Aromatoleum aromaticum EbN1: one gene and its partners. The protein of the gene in region 3 binds, or shares a complex with, the protein of the main gene of each other region. Links are inferred from orthologs where the notes say so. Each region holds a gene or a part of one and is shown on either strand. Other genes may lie near its edges.

Region 1 (5,624 bases), 1.5 Mb from region 3 along the record:
GGCGAGCTTGACCTTGCTGCGCAGCACGTACATCGACAGCTTCTTCAGCAGCGCTGGCAGGAGGTCGGCGGACATCACGAGCGCGTGACCGTCGGCTTCCTTCCACAGCAGGATGCTGGCGAGCATCCTGCCTTTCGGCGAGTTGAAGCTGGTCCACTGCGCGCCCTCGGCCGAGAGGTTCTTGACGTCGTTCGAGAACAGGTTGTGCAGGAACGGCGCGGAGTCTTCACCGCGGCTGCGGATGATCCCGAGATTGACGAGCGGCACGACGACAGTGGCAGCCGGCGTAAGCCCGGCGTCCGGGGCATCGAAGCGGATGCCGGTGCTTTCGATCGTGGCGCCTTCCGCGATGAGAAAATCGGTCCAGGTCGAATGGGTCCAAGTCGTATTCGTACTATTCGTATTCATGTCGTTAAGCCGGAGTCGAAGAATGCGATGAAGTATTATAGGGTCCGTCCGCCGCCAGCGGTCGCCGGCGCATCGCCTCCGACACGCTGAAGTCCAATTATTTCGCTATCGCATGAAGTCGCTGCTCCTCCGATTGTTTCTCGTCGTCGCACTCGGCGCTGCAGCGAGTCTCGCCGCCGCGTGGTGGTATGTCACGCGTCCGCTGCCGCTCGCCCGGCCGGTCGTCGACTTCACGGTGCAGCGCGGGTTTACGATGCGCGAGACGGCTGCGGCGATCGCCGGTGCCGGTGTCGATGTCGATCCGCGCGTGCTGTACTGGGTCGCGCGGCTCACGGGCAAGGCCGACCGCATTCTGGCGGGCAGCTACGAGGTCCACACCGGGGTCACGCCGTGGCTGCTGATCCTCAAGCTGTCTAGCGGTGACGTGTCGCAGGCTCAACTGCGCCTCGTCGAGGGCTGGAATTTCCGCCAGGTACGGGCCGCGCTCGAAGCAAGCCCCGAACTGATACAGGATACCGTGGGCCTGTCGGAGGCGGAGATCCTGCAGCGCATCGGCGCGACGGAGTCCCATCCCGAAGGGCTGTTCTTTCCCGATACCTATCTTTTCGACAAACAGTCGAGCGCGCTGGCGCTGCTCGCCCGCACGTATCGGGCGATGCACGAGCGGCTCGCGCAGGCGTGGGAGACGCGAAACCCCGATCTGCCTCTCGCGTCGCCGTACGAAGCGCTGATCCTCGCCTCGATCGTCGAGAAGGAAACAGGTCGCGCGGAAGATCGCACGCTCATTGCATCGGTGTTCGTGAACCGCCTGCGCAGCGGCATGCGTTTGCAGACCGATCCGACGGTGATCTATGGCCAGGGCAACGCGTTCGACGGGAATCTGCGCAAGCGCGACCTCGAAACCGACCACGCCTACAACACCTATACGCGCACCGGGCTTCCGCCGACCCCGATCGCGATGCCGGGACTCGACGCGCTGCTGGCCGCGGTCAGGCCGCCGACGACCGATTACCTCTATTTCGTCTCTCGCGGTGACGGCACGAGCGAGTTTTCGACGAATCTGAACGACCATAACAAGGCCGTGAGTCAATACCAGCGGAGAACGGGAAGTTGAGCGGATCGCAGGCGCAGGCACGTTTCATCACGTTCGAAGGCATAGACGGGGCGGGCAAGAGCAGCCAGATCGCGGCCGTCGTCGCGCTGCTCGAGGCACGCGGCCTGTGCGTCGAACAGACCCGTGAACCCGGCGGCACGGCGCTCGGCGAGCGCTTGCGCGAGCTGCTCCTGCACGAGCCGATGCATCTCGAGACCGAAGCGCTGCTGATGTTCGCCGCGCGCCGCGAGCATCTCGCCGCGCGCATCCTGCCGGCACTCGCGGCCGGGCGATGGGTCGTGTCGGACCGCTTTTCGGATGCCACCTATGCGTACCAGGTGGGCGGGCGCGGCCTCGACCCGGCGAAGTTCGCAGCGCTCGAAGCGTGGGTGCATCCGGGCTTCCAGCCCGACCTGACGCTCGTCTTCGATCTGCCACCGGAGGTCGCCGCTGCACGGCTCGCAAAAGGCGGCGCAGAACCCGACCGCTTCGAGCGCGAGCAGCGCGATTTCTTCGAGCGGGTGCGCGCCGCGTACCTCGAACGGGCGCGTATGGCGCCCGGGCGGATCCGGATCATCGATGCCGGAGGTACGGCCGAATCGATCCGCGCCGAGGTCGAGGCGATCGTCGAGGAGTGTTGCCTGCGATGATCCACCCGTGGCTGCAGGAAACCTGGCAGCGGCTCGTCGCGCTCGGTGAACGCCTGCCGCACGCGCTGCTGTTCGTCGGGCCGGCGGGACTCGGCAAGCGCGATCTCGCCGACGCGCTGGCGGCGCGGCTGCTGTGTGCGACGCCTCGCCCGGACGGCTGCGCCTGCGACCGGTGCACGACTTGCCAACTGCGCCGCTCGGGCAACCACCCCGATCTCTTCATGATCGTGCCGGCTGCCGACATGGAAGCGGGCAACGGCGACGAGAGCAGGGAAGGCGGGGAACGCGACATCGGGTCGGCAAAGAAGAAGTCCACGCAGATCGTCATCGAGCAGATCCGCGACCTGCAGCAATCGCTGTCGGTGACCGGGCACCAGAGCGGTCGACGCGTCATCGTCGTCGATCCGGCCGAGGCAATGAACCCATATACCGCCAACGCGCTACTGAAGCTGCTCGAAGAGCCTCCCGCCGGGTGCCTGTTCGTGCTCGTGTCCTCGGCTCCGCGCCGCCTGCTGCCGACGATCCGCAGCCGCTGCCAGCAGTGGAGCTTTTCGCAGCCGGCGACGGACGTGGTCGGGCAGTGGCTCGGCACGCAGGAAGCCCCGGCGGCGGACCTCCTCGCCCTGACCGGCGGCATGCCGCTTGCAGCGCAGCGGTTGGCCGGGCAGGGCGCCGGCGCGCTGCTTGCCCGTTTCGTGCGCGACGTGGCGCAGTTGCCCGCAACCGATCCGCTCCAGCTTGCGGGTCAGTGGGAAGCCTGGCTGAAATCGAAGGAAGCGCTCGCAGCCGGTTTCGGTATCGTGCAGCTGGTCGAATGGATGCAGCGCTGGGTCACCGATCTTGCTTCGCTGCGCCTCGGCGGCCGCGTACGGTTCTTTCCCCGCGAGGAAGAGGTGGTGCGCGCGCTGGCGCAGCGCTCCAACGTGGCCGCAGTGCTGAACTGCTACAATGAATTCGCCCGGATTCGCCGGGTCGCACAGCATCCGCTGAATGCCCGACTGATGCTCGAAGACATGCTGTTGCGCTATGCGCGCGCGCTGGCGGAACCCCGATCATGAGCGAAAACAAACCGAGCGCCGCACGTCCGAGCGTGTTGTCGCTGAACATCAACTCGAAGTCCGCGCTGTACGCCGCCTACATGCCATTCCTCGCGAACGGCGGCATCTTCGTGCCGACGCCGCGGCCCCACCAGATCGGCGACGAGGTGTTCATGCTGCTGCAACTGATGGACGACCCGACGAAGCACCCGGTCGCGGGGAGCGTCGTATGGATCACGCCACGTGGCCCCCAGGGCGGCCGCACGCAGGGGATAGGCGTGCATTTCAGTGCCGACGATTCGGGACGCGCGCTGCGCGGGCGCATCGAGCAGATCCTCGCCGGGCACCTCGGTTCCAGTCGCCCGACCCACACCCTTTGATTCCGCCCGGTTTCCACGAGGTTCGTCGATCCATGTTCGTCGATTCCCATTGTCATCTCGATTTTCCCGACCTGGCCGCGCGTGAAGACGCCGTGCTCGCGACGATGGCGGCCAATCGCGTCGGCCACGCGCTGTGCGTGAGCGTGAAGCTCGAAGACTTCCCGCGCGTGCTGGCGCTCGCCGAGCGTCATGCGAATCTCTTCGCCTCGGTCGGCGTGCATCCCGACAACGACGACGTCGAGGAGCCTGACGAGGCGCGACTCGGCACGCTCGCCGATCACCCGAAAGTGGTCGCGATCGGCGAGACAGGCCTCGACTACCACTGGCAGAAGGACGCTCCCGAATGGCAGCGGGCGCGCTTTCGCACCCACATTCGTGCCGCGCGGGCCTGCAGCAAGCCGCTGATCGTCCATACCCGCTCCGCCGCGGCCGATACGCTGCGCCTGATGCGTGAAGAAGATGCGGCGGGGGCTGGCGGTGTCATGCACTGCTTCACGGAGACGCGCGAAGTGGCCGAAGCGGCGCTCGACCTCGGCTTCTACATTTCCTTCTCCGGCATCGTCACGTTCAGGAACGCGACCGAGCTCAAGGCGGTCGCGCAGTACGTTCCGCTCGATCGCCTGCTGATCGAAACCGATGCGCCGTATCTCGCGCCGGTGCCGCACCGTGGCAAGACCAACGAACCCGCCTGGGTAGTGCATGTCGCCGAAGAGATCGCGCGCTTGCGCAACGAGCCGCTGGAGCGCATCGCTGTGGCGACGACCGAGAATTTCTTTCGCCTGTTCCGCCACGCCCGGAGATCCTGATTCCATGAAGCGAACGATCCTTGCCGCGCTGCTTGCCCTCACGCTCGGCAGTGCCCCCGTCCAGGCCAGCAGCTACGACGATTCGCTGGACGCCGCGCGGCTCGGCGACACCCGGCCGCTGGTACAGCTGCTCAACCGCGGGCTCGATCCGAACACCGTCGATGAACAGGGCAATACGCTGCTGATCCTCGCGGCGCGCGAAGGCCACGCGGACACCGTCGCGGCGATTCTCGAATTCCGGCCGAAGCTCGGCCAACGCAACGCGGCGGGCGATTCGGCGTTGATGATGGCGGTGCTCAAGGGCCATGACGGCGTCGTCGATCTGCTCCTCGAAGCGGGCGCTCCGGTCGATCACGACGGCTGGACGCCGCTGATGTACGCGGCTTTCGAAGGCCGTGCCGCGATCCTCGAACGCCTGCTGGCACAAGGGGCGGATGTCAACGCGCTGGCGCCGAACAAGTCGAACGCGCTGATGCTCGCCGCGCGCAACGGTCACATCGACGTCGTACGCCGGCTGCTGCGCACGGACGTCGATCTCGACCAGAAGAACGATGCCGGCTTCACGGTCGACAGCTGGGCGCAGGCCAACGGCAACACCGACATCGCCGAGCTGGTGCGAACCGAGCGCAGCAGGCGCACGAAGGAGGCGTCACCGGCGCTGCGGATGGAAACGAAGTAGGGGTTTCGGCATAAATCCATCGGCGATGGAAGTCGCGAACGAAGCAGAATGCGGCGCGTGATCAACGAAAATAGTGCAGGGAACGGCAACTTCAAGGAAAATCCTCGTCCGCCCGCGTCTCGCGGGCGTCCGGTCACCTTCCTGCCAAAGGTCAATGCAATGCGCTATAAGTCCCTCGAAGAGTTCCTGTCCCATGTAGAACAACGCAATCCCGGTCAGCCCGAGTTCATCCAGGCGGTGGCCGAGGTGATGGAAAGCCTCGTGCCGTTCATCACCGAATATCCGCGTTATGCCGAGCACGGCCTGCTTGACCGCCTCATCGAGCCGGAGCGCGCCATCCAGTTCCGTGTGTCGTGGGTCGACGACCGCGGCGAAGTCCAGGTCAACCGCGGCTACCGCATCCAGCACAGCTCGGCGATCGGGCCGTTCAAGGGGGGCCTGCGCTTCCATCCGTCGGTGAACCTGTCGGTGCTGAAATTCCTGGCATTCGAGCAGACGTTCAAGAACGCCTTGACGACGCTGCCGATGGGCGGCGGCAAGGGCGGCTCCGACTTCGATCCGAAAGGGCGCA
Region 2 (5,510 bases), 900 kb from region 3 along the record:
ATCCGGATGGTCGTGAGATCGACGCGCGACGCGTACACCGACACGGTCGCGCCGTGGCAGGACGCGTATGCCGAGCAGGGCCGGCTGGTCAATTCCGGCAAATACGACGGCCTGCATTTTCACGATGCGATCGAAGCGATCGCTGCCGAGCTCACCGCGAAAGGCCTCGGCGCGAAGCGCACGCAGTACCGCCTGCGCGACTGGGGCATCTCGCGCCAGCGCTACTGGGGCTGTCCGATCCCGATGATCCACTGCGCCGATTGCGGCGACGTGCCGGTGCCGGACGAGCAACTGCCGGTCGTGCTGCCCGAGGACGTCGCCGTGACCGGCCGCGGTTCGCCGCTCGCGAAAATGCCCCGGTTCTACGAATGCGACTGCCCGAAGTGCGGCAAGCCGGCAAAACGCGAAACCGACACGATGGACACGTTCGTCGAATCGTCCTGGTACTTCCTGCGCTACGCCTCGGCGGACAACGGTCAGGCGATGGTCGACGAGCGCGTCAATTACTGGGCGCCGGTCGATCAGTACATCGGCGGCATCGAGCACGCGATCCTGCACCTGCTGTATTCGCGCTTTTTCACGCGCGCGATGCGCGACGAAGGTCTCGTGAATGTATCCGAACCGTTCACGAACCTGCTGACCCAGGGCATGGTCGTCGCCGAAACCTATTATCGCGACGCCGACGGCGGCAAGAAGCAGTGGATCAATCCAGCCGACGTCGAAGTCGAGCGTGACGAGAAAGGCCGCATCGTCGCCGCAAAACTCACTGCCGACGGCGCACCGGTCGTCATTGGCGGCATCGAGAAAATGGCGAAATCGAAAAACAACGGTGTCGACCCGCAAGCCCTCGTCGATCAGTACGGCGCCGACACCGCGCGCCTGTTCATCATCTTCGCCGCGCCGCCGGACCAACAGCTCGAATGGTCGGACTCCGGCGTCGAAGGCGCGTACCGCTTCCTGCGCCGGGTATGGAGCTTCGGGCACGCTTTCGTCAGTGAGTTCCGTCCCCAATTGCCGGCGGATCGCCAGCTCGACGCTGTCCAACTGCCGGAAGCGCTCGCCGCAGTGCGGCGCGAGATCCACGTCTGCCTCAGGCAGGCGAATTACGACTTCGGCAAGCACCAGTTCAACACCGTCGTCTCGGCCGCGATGAAAATCCTCAATGCCCTCGAAAAGGCGCCGCGTGACGTCGCGGCGGCCCACGCGCAGGTAGCGGAGGAAGGGCTCGACATCCTGCTGCGCCTGCTCGCGCCGATCACGCCGCACGTCGCGCATGCGCTGTGGCAGGACTGCGGCTTTACCGGCGACGTGCTGCATGCGAGCTGGCCCGAACCTTCCGAAGACGCGCTCAGGCAGGACGAGATCGACCTCGTGCTGCAAGTCAATGGCAAGCTGCGCGGCAGCCTCCGGGTCGCCGCCGGCGCAAGCAATTCCGCCATTGAAGCGCTCGCTCTCGGTTCGGAAACAGCGCAGAAATTCATGGAAGGCAAGCCGCCGCGCAAAGTCGTCGTCGTGCCCGGCCGCCTCGTCAACATCGTTGTCTGAGCGATGGTGATGAAGTCCGCCCCTACCCGTCGCCGCCTGGTCCTGGGGTTCGGCACACTGGCGGCCGCTGCGCTGCTCGGCGGCTGCGGATTCAAGTTGCGCGGCCCGCAGCCGCTCGCGTTTTCCAGCATTTACCTCGGCGTCAGCAGGCAGTCAGACCTCGGCGCGGCGCTGCATCGCCGCATCGTCGCAAACGGCAACACGACGATCACGGACGACCCGGCAAAAGCCGAGGTCAGGCTCGAAATCCTGCGCGATCAGACCGAGCGCGAGATCCTCACGCTCACCGGAGGAGGCAAGGTGCGCGAGTATCAGCTCCAGCGCCTCATGAGTTTCCGGCTCGTCGGCCGCAACGGCAACGAATGGATTCCCGTGACGACGATTTCCGCGCGGCGCGAATACAACTTCGACGACGCCCAGATCCTCGCCAAGGAACAGGAAGAAGCCCTGCTGTTCCGCGACATGCAGATCGACCTCATCGACCAGTTGATGCGCCGCCTGGCAGCCGCGAAGCCGTGAACCTGCGTCCCGAACAGCTTTCCGCACATCTGGCAAAGCCGCTCGCCCCGCTCTACCTGCTGCACGGCAACGAGCCGCTGCTGGTGCTCGAAGCTGCCGATCTGGTGCGCGCCGCGGCGCGCCGCCAAGGCTTCGACGAACGTGAAACGCTGGTCGTCGGTCAGGGTTTCCGGTGGGAAAGCCTGAGCGCCGCTGCAGGGAATCTGTCGTTGTTCGGCGGCTCGAAGCTGATCGACCTGCGCATTCCCGGCGGGAAACCCGGACGCGACGGCGGCGACGCCCTTCAGCGTTATGCGCGCAGCCTCCCCAGCGGTATCGTGACGCTGATCACGCTGCCCGAAGTCGACTGGGCGACGCGCAAGACTGCGTGGTTCACCGCCTTGTCGCAACTCGGCGTGACGGTCGAACTCAACGCACCGGAACGCGAACGCCTTGGAGAATGGATCGCGGTCCGGCTGGCGCGGCAAAAGCAGACGGCAAGCCCGGAGGCGCTCGCTTTCATCGCCGAACACGTCGAAGGCAATCTGCTCGCCGCGCACCAGGAAATACTCAAGCTCGGCCTGCTCCATGCGGAAGGAAGCCTCAGCCTCGAGGATGTCCAGAATGCGGTGCTGAACGTCGCCCGCTACGACATTGCCAAGCTGCGCGACGCGCTCGTCGAAGGCGATCCCGTGCGGTGCACGCGTCTCCTCGAAGGGCTGCAGGGCGAAGGCGCCGCACCGCCGCTGGTGCTGTGGGCACTCGCGAACGAAATCAGGATGCTGGCCAAGCTGTGCGCCGGAAAAACGGCTGGCCAGCCGCTTGCAACGCTGTTCAAGGCGGAACGAATCTTCGACGAACGGCGCAAGTACGCGCTAAGCAGCGCGCTGGGGCGGGTTCGAACCGGCACGCTTCGCGCAGCATTGCTGCACGCGGCGAAGATCGACCGCATCATCAAGGGGCTCGCTCCAGGCGATGTGTGGGACGAATTCCTGCAGCTGGCTATGCGACTCGCGCGACGCTGACCGGTCCGCTCACCTCCCTGCAGGCGCGCACACTGGCGGGTGCCGGTCGATCGATGCTTTAATCTTCTTTTGCACGGCAACATCGAGAATCCGATGGACATCCACGACTACATGCAGACTCTGGGCCGCCAGGCACGTGCCGCCTCGCGCGTGCTCGCGACCGCTTCGACGGCAGACAAGAACGCCGCACTCGTCGCGATGGCCGCGGCCATTCGGGAACAGACCGGGGAACTGCTCGCGGCGAACGCACGCGACCTCGACGAGGCGCGCGCCGCGGGACTCGAAGCGGCGCTGATCGATCGCCTCACCCTGACCGCCAAGGGCATCGAGGCGATGGCCGAAGGGCTCGAACAGGTCGCAGGACTGCCCGACCCGATCGGCGAGATCACCGATGTCAAGCGTCGCCCATCGGGCATCCAGGTCGGCAAGATGCGCGTGCCGCTCGGTGTCATCGGCATCATCTACGAAGCGCGCCCCAACGTCACCGCCGACGCCGCGGCGCTGTGCCTCAAGTCCGGCAACGCCGCGATCCTGCGTGGCGGCAAGGAGGCGCTGCACTGCAACCAGGCGATCGCGCAGTGCGTCAGGACAGGACTCGCTGCTGCCGGGTTGCCGGAAACTTCGGTGCAGGTCGTCGAGACCACCGACCGTGCCGCGGTCGGCCACCTCATCACGATGCCCGAGTTCGTCGACGTCATCGTTCCCCGCGGCGGCAAAGGCCTGATCGAACGCATTTCGAAGGAAGCGCGGGTGCCGGTCATCAAGCACCTCGACGGCAACTGCCACGTCTATATCGACCGCGATGCCGATGTGGCGAAAGTCGTGCCGATCGTCGAAAACGCCAAGACGCAGCGCTACGGCACCTGCAACACGGCGGAATCACTGCTCGTCGCCCGTGAGGTCGCGCCGCGCCTGCTGCCGGAAATCGGCCGGATGCTCGCGACGAAAGGCGTCGAGATGCGTGGTTGCGAGCAATCGCTGGCAATCCTGCGCGCAGCCGGGATCGCTGCGGACAAGTTGCGCGCCGCGAGCGAGCAGGACTGGTCGGAGGAATATCTCGCGCCCGTCATTGCGGTGAAAGTGGTCGCCGACCTCGACGAGGCCATCGCGCACATCAACACCTACAGCTCAGGGCATACCGAAGCGATCGTCACCGAAAACTACACCAGCGCGATGCGCTTCCTGCGCGAGGTGGACTCGTCCTCGGTGATGGTCAATGCTTCGACGCGCTTCGCCGACGGCTTCGAATACGGCCTCGGGGCGGAAATCGGCATCTCGACGGACAAGATCCACGCCCGCGGCCCGGTGGGACTCGATGGGCTGACGAGCCAGAAATGGATCGTCTTCGGCAACGGAGAAATCCGCGGCTAAAAAGGCCAGCTGCCGCGTCTCGCCTTCAGCGCGCGCGTCCCGAAGGGCTGCCGCCTGCGACCGCTCGGGGAGCACCTCGTCTCGTCGTCACGGGCGAGGATCCCGACAACCGGAAGCCTGCGGCCGCCTCGCGGGTCCTGAATCTCTCTCGACACTGCATCGCGGACCATGAACCTCCCCCCGACCGCTTCATCCGGCGACCCTTTCGCCGCAATCCTGGCCGTGCCGTTCGGCGCGTTCGGCATCCGGGTTGCGGGAAACGTCATTCACGAGCTCGTCTTCCTTCCCCCGGGCACTCGTGCAATACCGCCTGACTGTGCACTCGCCGAGCGCGCGGTGATCCAGATCCATGCGTGGCTGGAAGACCCGGATCGTCCCTTCGACCTGCCCCTGGCGACACGTGGCACGTTGTTTCAGCGGCGAGTATGGGACGCGATCGCGGCAATCCCGCGCGGCGAGACGCGGCAGTACGCACATCTTTCGAAGGCGCTCGCCAGCGCCGCCCGAGCGGTCGGCCAGGCCTGCCGGGCAAACCCGTTTCCCCTCGTGATTCCCTGCCATCGCGTCGTGTCCGCGACCGGCATCGGCGGATTTGCCGGCGCCTCCGGAGGCTACCTGATCGACGCAAAGCACTGGCTTCTCGCTTTCGAGGCAAACCAGTGAGCAGAACCGAACATCACGCGCCGGAAACGCCGGCCACCCGTTTCCTGAAGCAGCATCGCGTGGCCTATACCACGCATTCCTACGCCTACGAACCTCATGGCGGAACAAAAGTGTCCGCCCGGGAACTGGACGTCGACGAACATGCGATCGTCAAGACGCTGGTAATGGAAGATGAAAGCGGCGCGCCGTTGATCGTATTGATGCACGGCGACCGAAAAGTATCGACGAAGGAACTTGCACGGCAAGCCGGCCGGAAACGCATCGAGCCCTGCACTCCGGAAGTCGCAAATCGCCATTCAGGTTATCTCGTCGGCGGCACTTCTCCTTTCGGCACGCGAAAACGCCTGCCGGTATTCATGGAAAACTCGATCGTCGATCTTCCACTCGTCTATATCAACGGTGGCCGGC
Region 3 (7,721 bases):
CTGTAGGCACCCCTCTGGCGGGTTTCTTCGGATGCGCCTTCGTAAAGCGGGTCGGGCTTGGGTGGGGCTGATTCTTGAAACGTTCGTCGCGCCGTGCATGCGGTTGGCGGCGCCAGCATCCCGGAGCCGGACCTGCTGAGAAGCACGGTTTTTCCACTGGGAAAATCCTATAATAGCGGCCAATTCGTTTTGAACGCTATTTTGGGATTCCCGCATGGAAATCAAGGTCAACTTTCTCGACAAGCTTCGTCTTGAGGCCAAGTTCGATGACTTCACGGTAATCGCCGACCAGCCCGTCCGCTATAAGGGCGACGGCTCGGCGCCTGGTCCGTTCGATTACTTTCTGGCTTCATCGGCTTTGTGCGCGGCTTACTTTGTGAAGCTGTACTGCGACACGCGCAATATTCCTACCGAAAACATCCGCCTGTCGCAGAACAATATTGTCGATCCCGAAAACCGCTACCAGCAGATTTTCAAGATCCAGGTCGAGTTGCCGGCGGATATCTCCGACAAGGACCGGCAGGGCATTCTGCGCTCCATCGACCGGTGTACCGTGAAAAAGGTGGTGCAAACCGGGCCCGAGTTCGTGATCGAGGAGGTGGAAAATCTGGATGCCGATGCTCAGGCCTTGCTGATGTTGAATCCGGCGTCGGAAGCCAGCACCTATATCGCCGGCAAGGATCTGCCGCTGGAGCAAACCATCGCCAACATGTCCGGCGTCTTGGCGGGCCTGGGCATGAAGATCGAAATCGCTTCGTGGCGCAATCTGGTGCCCAACGTCTGGTCGCTGCATATCCGCGATGCGCATTCGCCGATGTGCTTTACCAACGGCAAGGGCGCGACCAAGGAAAGCGCGCTGGCGTCGGCGCTGGGCGAGTTTATCGAGCGGGCGAATTGCAATCACTTCTATAACGACCAGTTCTGGGGCGAAGACATTGCCAACGCGGCGTTCGTGCATTACCCGCACGAGCGCTGGTTCAAGCCGGGCCGGAAAGATGCGCTGCCGACCGGGATTCTCGACGAATACTGCCTGGAAATTTACAACGCCGATGGCGAGTTGCGCGGCTCGCATCTCTACGACACCAATTCCGGCAATATCCAGCGCGGCATCTGTGCGCTGCCCTATGTGCGCCAGTCGGACGGCGAAGTGGTGTATTTCCCGACCAACCTGATCGACAACCTGTTCCTCAGCAATGGCATGAGTGCCGGCAATACCTTGGCCGAAGCACAGGTGCAATGTCTGTCGGAAATTTTCGAACGCGCGGTCAAGCGCGAAATCCTGGAAGGTGAAATCGCGCTGCCGGATGTGCCGCACGAAGTGCTGGCGAAATATCCCGGCATTCAAGCCGGCATTCAGGCGTTGGAAGACCAGGGCTTTCCGGTGCTGGTCAAGGATGCGTCGCTGGGCGGGGAATTTCCGGTGATGTGCGTCACTTTGATGAACCCGCGTACCGGCGGTGTGTTTGCGTCGTTCGGGGCGCACCCGAGCCTGGAAGTGGCGCTGGAACGCAGTCTGACCGAGTTGCTGCAGGGGCGCAGTTTTGAAGGCCTGAACGATTTGCCCCGGCCCACTTTTGAAAGCAACGCTGTCACCGAGCCGAATAATTTTGTCGAACACTTTATCGATTCCAGCGGGGTGGTGTCATGGCGCTTTTTCAGCGCCAAAGCCGATTTCGATTTTGTCGAGTGGGACTTCTCGGGCCAAGGTGAAAACTCCAATGCCGACGAAGCCGCCACCTTGTTCGGCATTCTCGAAGACATGGGCAAGGAAGCGTACATGGCGGTCTATGACCAGCTCGGCACAACGGCCTGCCGCATCCTGGTGCCGGGGTATTCGGAAATCTATCCGGTGGAAGACTTGATCTGGGATAACACCAACAAAGCGCTGGCGTTCCGCGACGATATCCTCAACTTGCACCGCCTCGACGATGCCAGCCTGCAGGCACTGCTCGAACGTCTGGAAGACAGTGAGCTGGATGATTACATCGACATCATCAGCTTGATTGGCATCGAATTTGACGAGAATACGGCGTGGGGTCAGTTAACGATTCTCGAGTTGAAGCTGCTGATCAACCTTGCTTTGCGGCAGTTTGAAGCGGCACACGAACTGGTGAAAACCTTCCTGCAATATAACGAGAACACGGTCGAGCGCGGATTGTTCTATCAGGCCTTGAACGGGGTGCTGGAGGTGCTGCTGGACGATGACCTGGAACTGGACGATTACGTGGTCAATTTCCGCCGGATGTTCGGCAACCCGCGGATGGATGCGGTGATGGGGTCGGTGGATGGCAGCGTGCGCTTCTTCGGCTTGACGCCAACGAGCACGAAACTGGAAGGGCTCGATCGGCACCAGCGTCTGATCGATAGCTACGAAAAACTGCACAGGGCGCGGGCCAACGTGGCGGTTTTATCCAGTTAGGGTTACGAGCCATGGCTGGATCGGCCACAAGAGTCGCCAGAGCGTCTCGCACATTTCAGTTGCTCGAAAAACAGTATTGAGGGGCCGGCTCAGGTATTGGGGGATATCGGACTGCTGTTTTTCGACTGTGATTGTGCAGACCCGACACCGCTCGTCAACCTGTTCGGCATTACCCCACCGTTGGGCTCCGGCAGCGGTGCCGTCATCGCCTTCAACCGCCATCGGATCGGCTAAAATTATTTGTTTTTCAATGGATTAGGCTGACTTCACAGTGCTTAGGCCAACACCTGGCCCGCTTTCTGCAGCAGGAGTAGCGAGCGCAGCATCCGGCTCACTACCGAAACGCGACGCACTCTTCAGGAGACCGCCATGGCCCACCTCACTATCCACGATTTGCCCGCCACCGAAACGCTTGACGCCAAGAGGATGAGCGCCGTGCGCGGCGGCATATGGGACTATTCCAACCGACTCGGCACGCTCGGTCAGATGTTGGAGGACCAACAGGATCGCAACTACGGCGATCCTTTCGGCCCCAAGACCCTGGACGAGGCGGCCCACCAGGCGCTTGAAGGCTGGGTTTCGGTTCCTTGAGATGATTGTCGCGTCGTGGCGCGACCGTTCTGCGATTGATGTGAGCGCGCCGGGAGTTGGATCGGCAGTTTGCCGAACGAGCCCCCGCTCAGGCAACTCGCCCCCGGTTGCCGTTACGGCCGAAATCGGGGCGGACCTTGAAAACGTGCGAGGCAGCCATGAAAAAAGCTCCCGCGGGAGCTTTTTTCATTACATTTGTCACCGGTTTTTCATCAACCTGGCGCATCACACGTCGATGTTCCTCGCATACAGCGCATTCCCTTCGATGAACGCTCTTCGCGGCTCGACGTTGTCGCCCATCAGCGTCGTGAAGATCTCGTCGGCGGCGATCGCGTCGTCGATCTGGACTTTGAGCAGGCGGCGCACGGCCGGGTCCATCGTCGTTTCCCACAGCTGCTCGGGGTTCATTTCGCCGAGGCCCTTGTAGCGCTGCTTCGTCAGGCCGCGTTCGACTTCACCGAGGAGCCAGCGGATCGCTTCCGAGAAGCGCGTGATCGGGTGGCTTTTTTCGCCGCGGCGGATCTCGGCGCCGACGCCGATGAGGTCGGAGATCGCTTCGGCGGCGGTGCGGATGCTGCGGTAGTCGCCGGTGATGAGAAATTCCTCGTCGATCCACGCGAGGCGCAGGTTGCCGTGATGCATGCGCTCGATCGCGAGGCGCCAGCTCTCGGCTTCGTCGTGGTATTCGGGACGGATCGTCACGCTAGCGGGCAGGTGCGGCTGGATGCGAGCGGCCGAGTCGCGGGCGGCGGCTTCGTCGTCGAGGTTGACGGCGAGGTTCTGCGCGAGCATCGCGTGCAGCACTGCCGGGTCGACGTAGCCGGCGAGGCGGTTGATGACGGCTTCGGCGAGCAGGTAGCTGCGCGCGAGGCCGCCGAGGGCTTCGTCGGCGATCGGTGCGGCACCTTCGCGCGGCAGCAGCACCGCGCCGTCGAGCGCGAGCTTCAGGAGGTGCTGGTTCAGCGCGTTCTCGTCCTTGATGTACATCTCGTTCTTGCCGTGCTTGATCTTGTATAGCGGCGGCTGCGCGATGTAGATGTGACCACGCTCGACGAGCTCGGGCATCTGGCGGTAGAAGAAGGTCAGGAGCAGCGTGCGGATGTGTGCGCCGTCGACGTCCGCGTCGGTCATGATGATGATGCGGTGGTAGCGCAGCTTCTCGGGCTTGTAGTCGTCCTTGCCGATGCCGGTGCCGAGCGCGGTGATCATCGTCGCGATCTCCTGGCTCTGCAGCAGCTTGTCGAAGCGCGCCTTCTCGACGTTGAGGATCTTGCCCTTCAACGGCAGGATCGCCTGGAACTTGCGGTCGCGGCCCTGCTTCGCCGAGCCGCCTGCGGAGTCGCCCTCGACGAGGTAGATCTCGCACAGCGCCGGGTCTTTTTCCTGGCAGTCGGCGAGCTTGCCGGGTAGCCCCACGCCGTCCAGCAGGCCTTTGCGGCGTGTCATTTCGCGCGCCTTGCGCGCGGCGTCGCGGGCGCGCGCGGCTTCGACAATCTTCGCGCAGATTGTTTTTGCGTCGAGCGGGTTTTCCTGCAGGAAGTCGGTGAGCTTGTTGGCGACGACTTCCTCGACCGCGGGACGGGCCTCGGACGAGACCAGCTTCATCTTGGTCTGGCTGGCGAACTTCGGGTCGGGCATTTTCACCGACAGCACGCACGCGAGGCCTTCGCGCATGTCGTCGCCGGTGATGTCGACTTTCGCTTTCTTCGCGATCTCGTGTTCTTCGATGTACTTGTTGATGATGCGCGTCATCGCCGCCCGCAGGCCGGTGAGGTGAGTGCCGCCGTCGGCCTGCGGAATGTTGTTGGTGTAGCACAGCACCTGTTCGGCGTAGCTGTCGTTCCACTGCATCGCGACTTCGACACCGAGCTCGGCGTCGTGGCCGTGGCCGGTCGGGATGCGCGTCGTGCCCGCAGCGTAGAACACCGTCGGATGCAGCACGCTCTTCGTGCGGTTGATGTATTCGACGAAACCTTTGACGCCGCCGGCGAAGGCGAAGTCCTCTTCCTTGCCGCTGCGTTGGTCGACGAGGCGGATCTTGACGCCGTTGTTGAGGAACGACAGCTCGCGCAGGCGCTTGGCGAGGATCTCGTAGTGGTATTCGACGGTGCCGAAGATCTCCTCGTCGGCGAGGTAATGCACGCGCGTGCCGCGCTTGGTGGTCTCGCCGGTGATGCGCATCGGGCTCACCTCGACGCCGTCGACGAGCTCGATGACGCGGTTCTGCGGCACACCGTGGTGGAACTCGATGAAGTGTTTCTTGCCGTCGCGGGCGACGGTAAGGTGCAGCCACTTCGACAGCGCGTTGACGCACGACACGCCCACGCCGTGCAGGCCGCCCGACACCTTGTAGCTGTTCTGGTTGAACTTGCCGCCTGCATGCAGCACGCACATGACGATCTCGGCCGCCGAGCGCTTCGGCTCGTGCTTGTCGTCCATCTTCACGCCGACCGGGATGCCGCGGCCGTTGTCGGCCACCGAGATCGAGTTGTCGGCGTGGATCGTGATGACGATGTCGTCGCAGTGCCCGGCCAGCGCCTCGTCGATGGCGTTATCGACGACTTCGAACACCATGTGGTGCAGGCCGGTGCCGTCGGAAGTGTCGCCGATGTACATGCCGGGACGCTTCCTCACCGCTTCCAGCCCTTCGAGCTGCTGGATGCTGGATTCGTCGTAGGCGTCGGGTTCGGGAGTGTGCGGTAGGACTTGCGATTCGGACATGGTCATCTCAGTGATTCATCAAAGAACGCGCCCCCGGCTGCACAGGGGCGAAAAGCCTGCGGCGGCGGTGCGCCGCGTCGGTCAGATCCGCATCGGCATGACGACGTACTTGAACGTGGCGTTGCCGGGCAGCGTCACGAGCGCGCTCGAGTTGCCGTCGTTGAAGCGCCATTCGATCGTGTCGCTGGTAACGTTATTCAGCACGTCGAGCAGATAGGTGACGTTGAAGCCGATGTCGAGCGGGTCGTCGTGGTAATCGACTTCGAGCTCTTCGAGGGCTTCTTCCTGTTCAGCGTTCGTGCTGACGATCTTCAGGCTGCCGTCGCCGAGCACGAGGCGCACGCCGCGGAACTTCTCGTTGGTCAGGATCGCGACGCGCGACAGCGTCGCCAGCAGCGGCATGCGCTCGAAAGTCAGCAGCTTCGGGTGGTTCTGCGGGATCACGCGCTCGTAGTCGGGGAACTTGCCGTCGATCAGCTTCGACACCAGTTCGATCGGGCCGAAGCGGAACACGACCTGGTTGCCGGCGAGGATCACTTCGAGCGGATCCTCGCTGTCGGCGAGCTGGCGGGCAAGCTCCATGACGGTCTTGCGCGGCAGGATCACTTCCGTATGCGGGACGTCGCCAGCGAGCGGGTTCGACGCGAACGCCAGGCGGTGGCCGTCGGTCGCCACCATGCGCAGCTCGCTGCCGCTGGCGATCAGCAGCAGGCCGTTGAGGTAATAACGGATGTCCTGCTGCGCCATCGCGTAGGCGACCTGGGCGAGCTGGCGCTTGAAGCTTTTCTGGCTCACCGAGAAGTGCGTCGCGTCGCCGTCGGGCGGGTTCATGCGCGGGTAGTCGGCGGCCGGCAACGTCTGCAGCGCGAAGCGGCTGCGCCCCGCTTTCACGGTCAGGCGCTTGTCGTCCAGCATGACCGTCACGTCGCCTTCGGGCACTGCGCGCAGGATGTCCTGCAGCTTCCTCGCAGCGACGGTGATCGATGCGTCCTCGCCGCCGATGTGTCCGGCCGTGGTGGTGCGGATCTGGATCTCGATGTCGGTCGCGAGCAGCGTCAGTTGGTCGCCGTGCTTCTCGATCAGCACGTTCGACAGGATCGGCAGGGTGTGGCGTTTTTCGACGATGCCGGCGACCGACTGCAGCGGGGCGAGGAGCGCGTCGCGGGTGGTGGTGAGCAGAAGCATGGCGTCAGAGTCTTTCCGGTTTGGATTAGGTGGTTCCGGGCTTGGCGCGAAGCGCAATCAAAAGGGCTGGGGCTGCGGTGCTCATCCCCTGAGAACCTGGGTGAGCACGTGGACGTCGTGGTTCAACTGGTGATCGCCAAGGCGCAGCTCGGCGATCGTGCGGCACGCGTGCATCACGGTGGTGTGGTCGCGCCCGCCGAATGCCTCGCCGATCGCCGGCAGCGACATCGGCGTGAGGTCTTTCGCGAGCCACATCGCGACCTGACGCGGCCGGGCGATGACGCGCGTGCGCTTTTTCGAGTGCATGTCGGCGACCTTGATCTTGTAGTAGTCGGCGACGGTCTTCTGGATGTGCTCGATGGTGAGCTGGCGGTTGTGCGCGTTCAGGAGATCCTTCAGCGCGTCCTTCGCGACTTCGAGCGTGATGCCGCGGCCGTGGAAGCGCGCGAAGGCGACGACCTTGTTCAGCGCGCCTTCGAGCTCGCGCACGTTCGAGCGCAGGTTCTTCGCGATCAGGAAGGCGACGTCGTCGTGGAGATCGACGCGCAGCGCCTCGGCTTTCTTCTGCAGGATCGCGACGCGCATCTCGAGCTCCGGCGGCTCGATCTGCACGGTGAGGCCCCAGTCGAAGCGCGAGATCAGCCGGTCCTCGAGGCCCTGGATATCCTTGGGGTAGGTGTCACAGGTGATGACGATCTGCTTGCGTGCCTCGGTCAGCGCATTGAACGCGTGGAAGAACTCTTCCTGCGTGCGGTTCTTGTTGTTGAAGAACTGGATGTCGTCGATCAGCAGGAGGTCGAGCGAG

What was found. Proteins that work in one complex are often made in the same cells at the same time.
Region 1: the proteins of dnaN (region 3) and holB are in contact, whole or in part, in a cryo-EM structure (PDB 8GIZ), measured with the Escherichia coli proteins. The link is inferred for Aromatoleum aromaticum EbN1 from one-to-one orthologs.
Region 2: the proteins of dnaN (region 3) and holA are in contact, whole or in part, in a cryo-EM structure (PDB 8GIZ), measured with the Escherichia coli proteins. The link is inferred for Aromatoleum aromaticum EbN1 from one-to-one orthologs.

Annotation. Positions count from the first base shown.
Region 1 is NC_006513.1:3,218,787-3,224,410, forward strand. What follows is about bases 1,179-4,178. They hold holB (DNA polymerase III subunit delta'), read left to right. Parts: upstream 1,179-2,147; coding sequence 2,148-3,209; downstream 3,210-4,178. Other genes in these bases: mltG (endolytic transglycosylase MltG), read left to right, coding at 1,179-1,522; tmk (dTMP kinase), read left to right, coding at 1,519-2,151; EBN1_RS15315 (PilZ domain-containing protein), read left to right, coding at 3,206-3,568; EBN1_RS15320 (TatD family hydrolase), read left to right, coding at 3,601-4,178. Also shown: CAF17-like 4Fe-4S cluster assembly/insertion protein YgfZ, read right to left, coding at 1-408; more of mltG, read left to right, coding at 521-1,178; more of EBN1_RS15320, read left to right, coding at 4,179-4,374; EBN1_RS15325 (ankyrin repeat domain-containing protein), read left to right, coding at 4,379-5,053; gdhA (NADP-specific glutamate dehydrogenase), read left to right, coding at 5,213-5,624. UniProt on the Escherichia coli protein: Part of the beta sliding clamp loading complex, which hydrolyzes ATP to load the beta clamp onto primed DNA to form the DNA replication pre-initiation complex.
Region 2 is NC_006513.1:2,589,477-2,594,986, reverse strand. What follows is about bases 1,179-4,064. They hold holA (DNA polymerase III subunit delta), read left to right. Parts: upstream 1,179-2,060; coding sequence 2,061-3,068; downstream 3,069-4,064. Other genes in these bases: EBN1_RS12345 (glutamate-5-semialdehyde dehydrogenase), read left to right, coding at 3,162-4,064; EBN1_RS12355 (LPS-assembly lipoprotein LptE), read left to right, coding at 1,555-2,064; leuS (leucine--tRNA ligase), read left to right, coding at 1,179-1,545. Also shown: more of leuS, read left to right, coding at 1-1,178; more of EBN1_RS12345, read left to right, coding at 4,065-4,439; EBN1_RS12340 (methylated-DNA--[protein]-cysteine S-methyltransferase), read left to right, coding at 4,608-5,102; ybaK (Cys-tRNA(Pro) deacylase), read left to right, coding at 5,099-5,510. UniProt on the Escherichia coli protein: Part of the beta sliding clamp loading complex, which hydrolyzes ATP to load the beta clamp onto primed DNA to form the DNA replication pre-initiation complex.
Region 3 is NC_006513.1:1,694,682-1,702,402, reverse strand. The notes cover bases 4,865-7,721. They hold dnaN (DNA polymerase III subunit beta), read right to left. Parts: upstream 6,917-7,721; coding sequence 5,813-6,916; downstream 4,865-5,812. Other genes in these bases: dnaA (chromosomal replication initiator protein DnaA), read right to left, coding at 6,998-7,721; gyrB (DNA topoisomerase (ATP-hydrolyzing) subunit B), read right to left, coding at 4,865-5,731. Also shown: EBN1_RS08025 (OsmC domain/YcaO domain-containing protein), read left to right, coding at 215-2,419; EBN1_RS08020 (hypothetical protein), read left to right, coding at 2,789-3,010; more of gyrB, read right to left, coding at 3,236-4,864. UniProt on the Escherichia coli protein: Confers DNA tethering and processivity to DNA polymerases and other proteins. Acts as a clamp, forming a ring around DNA (a reaction catalyzed by the clamp-loading complex) which diffuses in an ATP-independent manner freely and bidirectionally along dsDNA.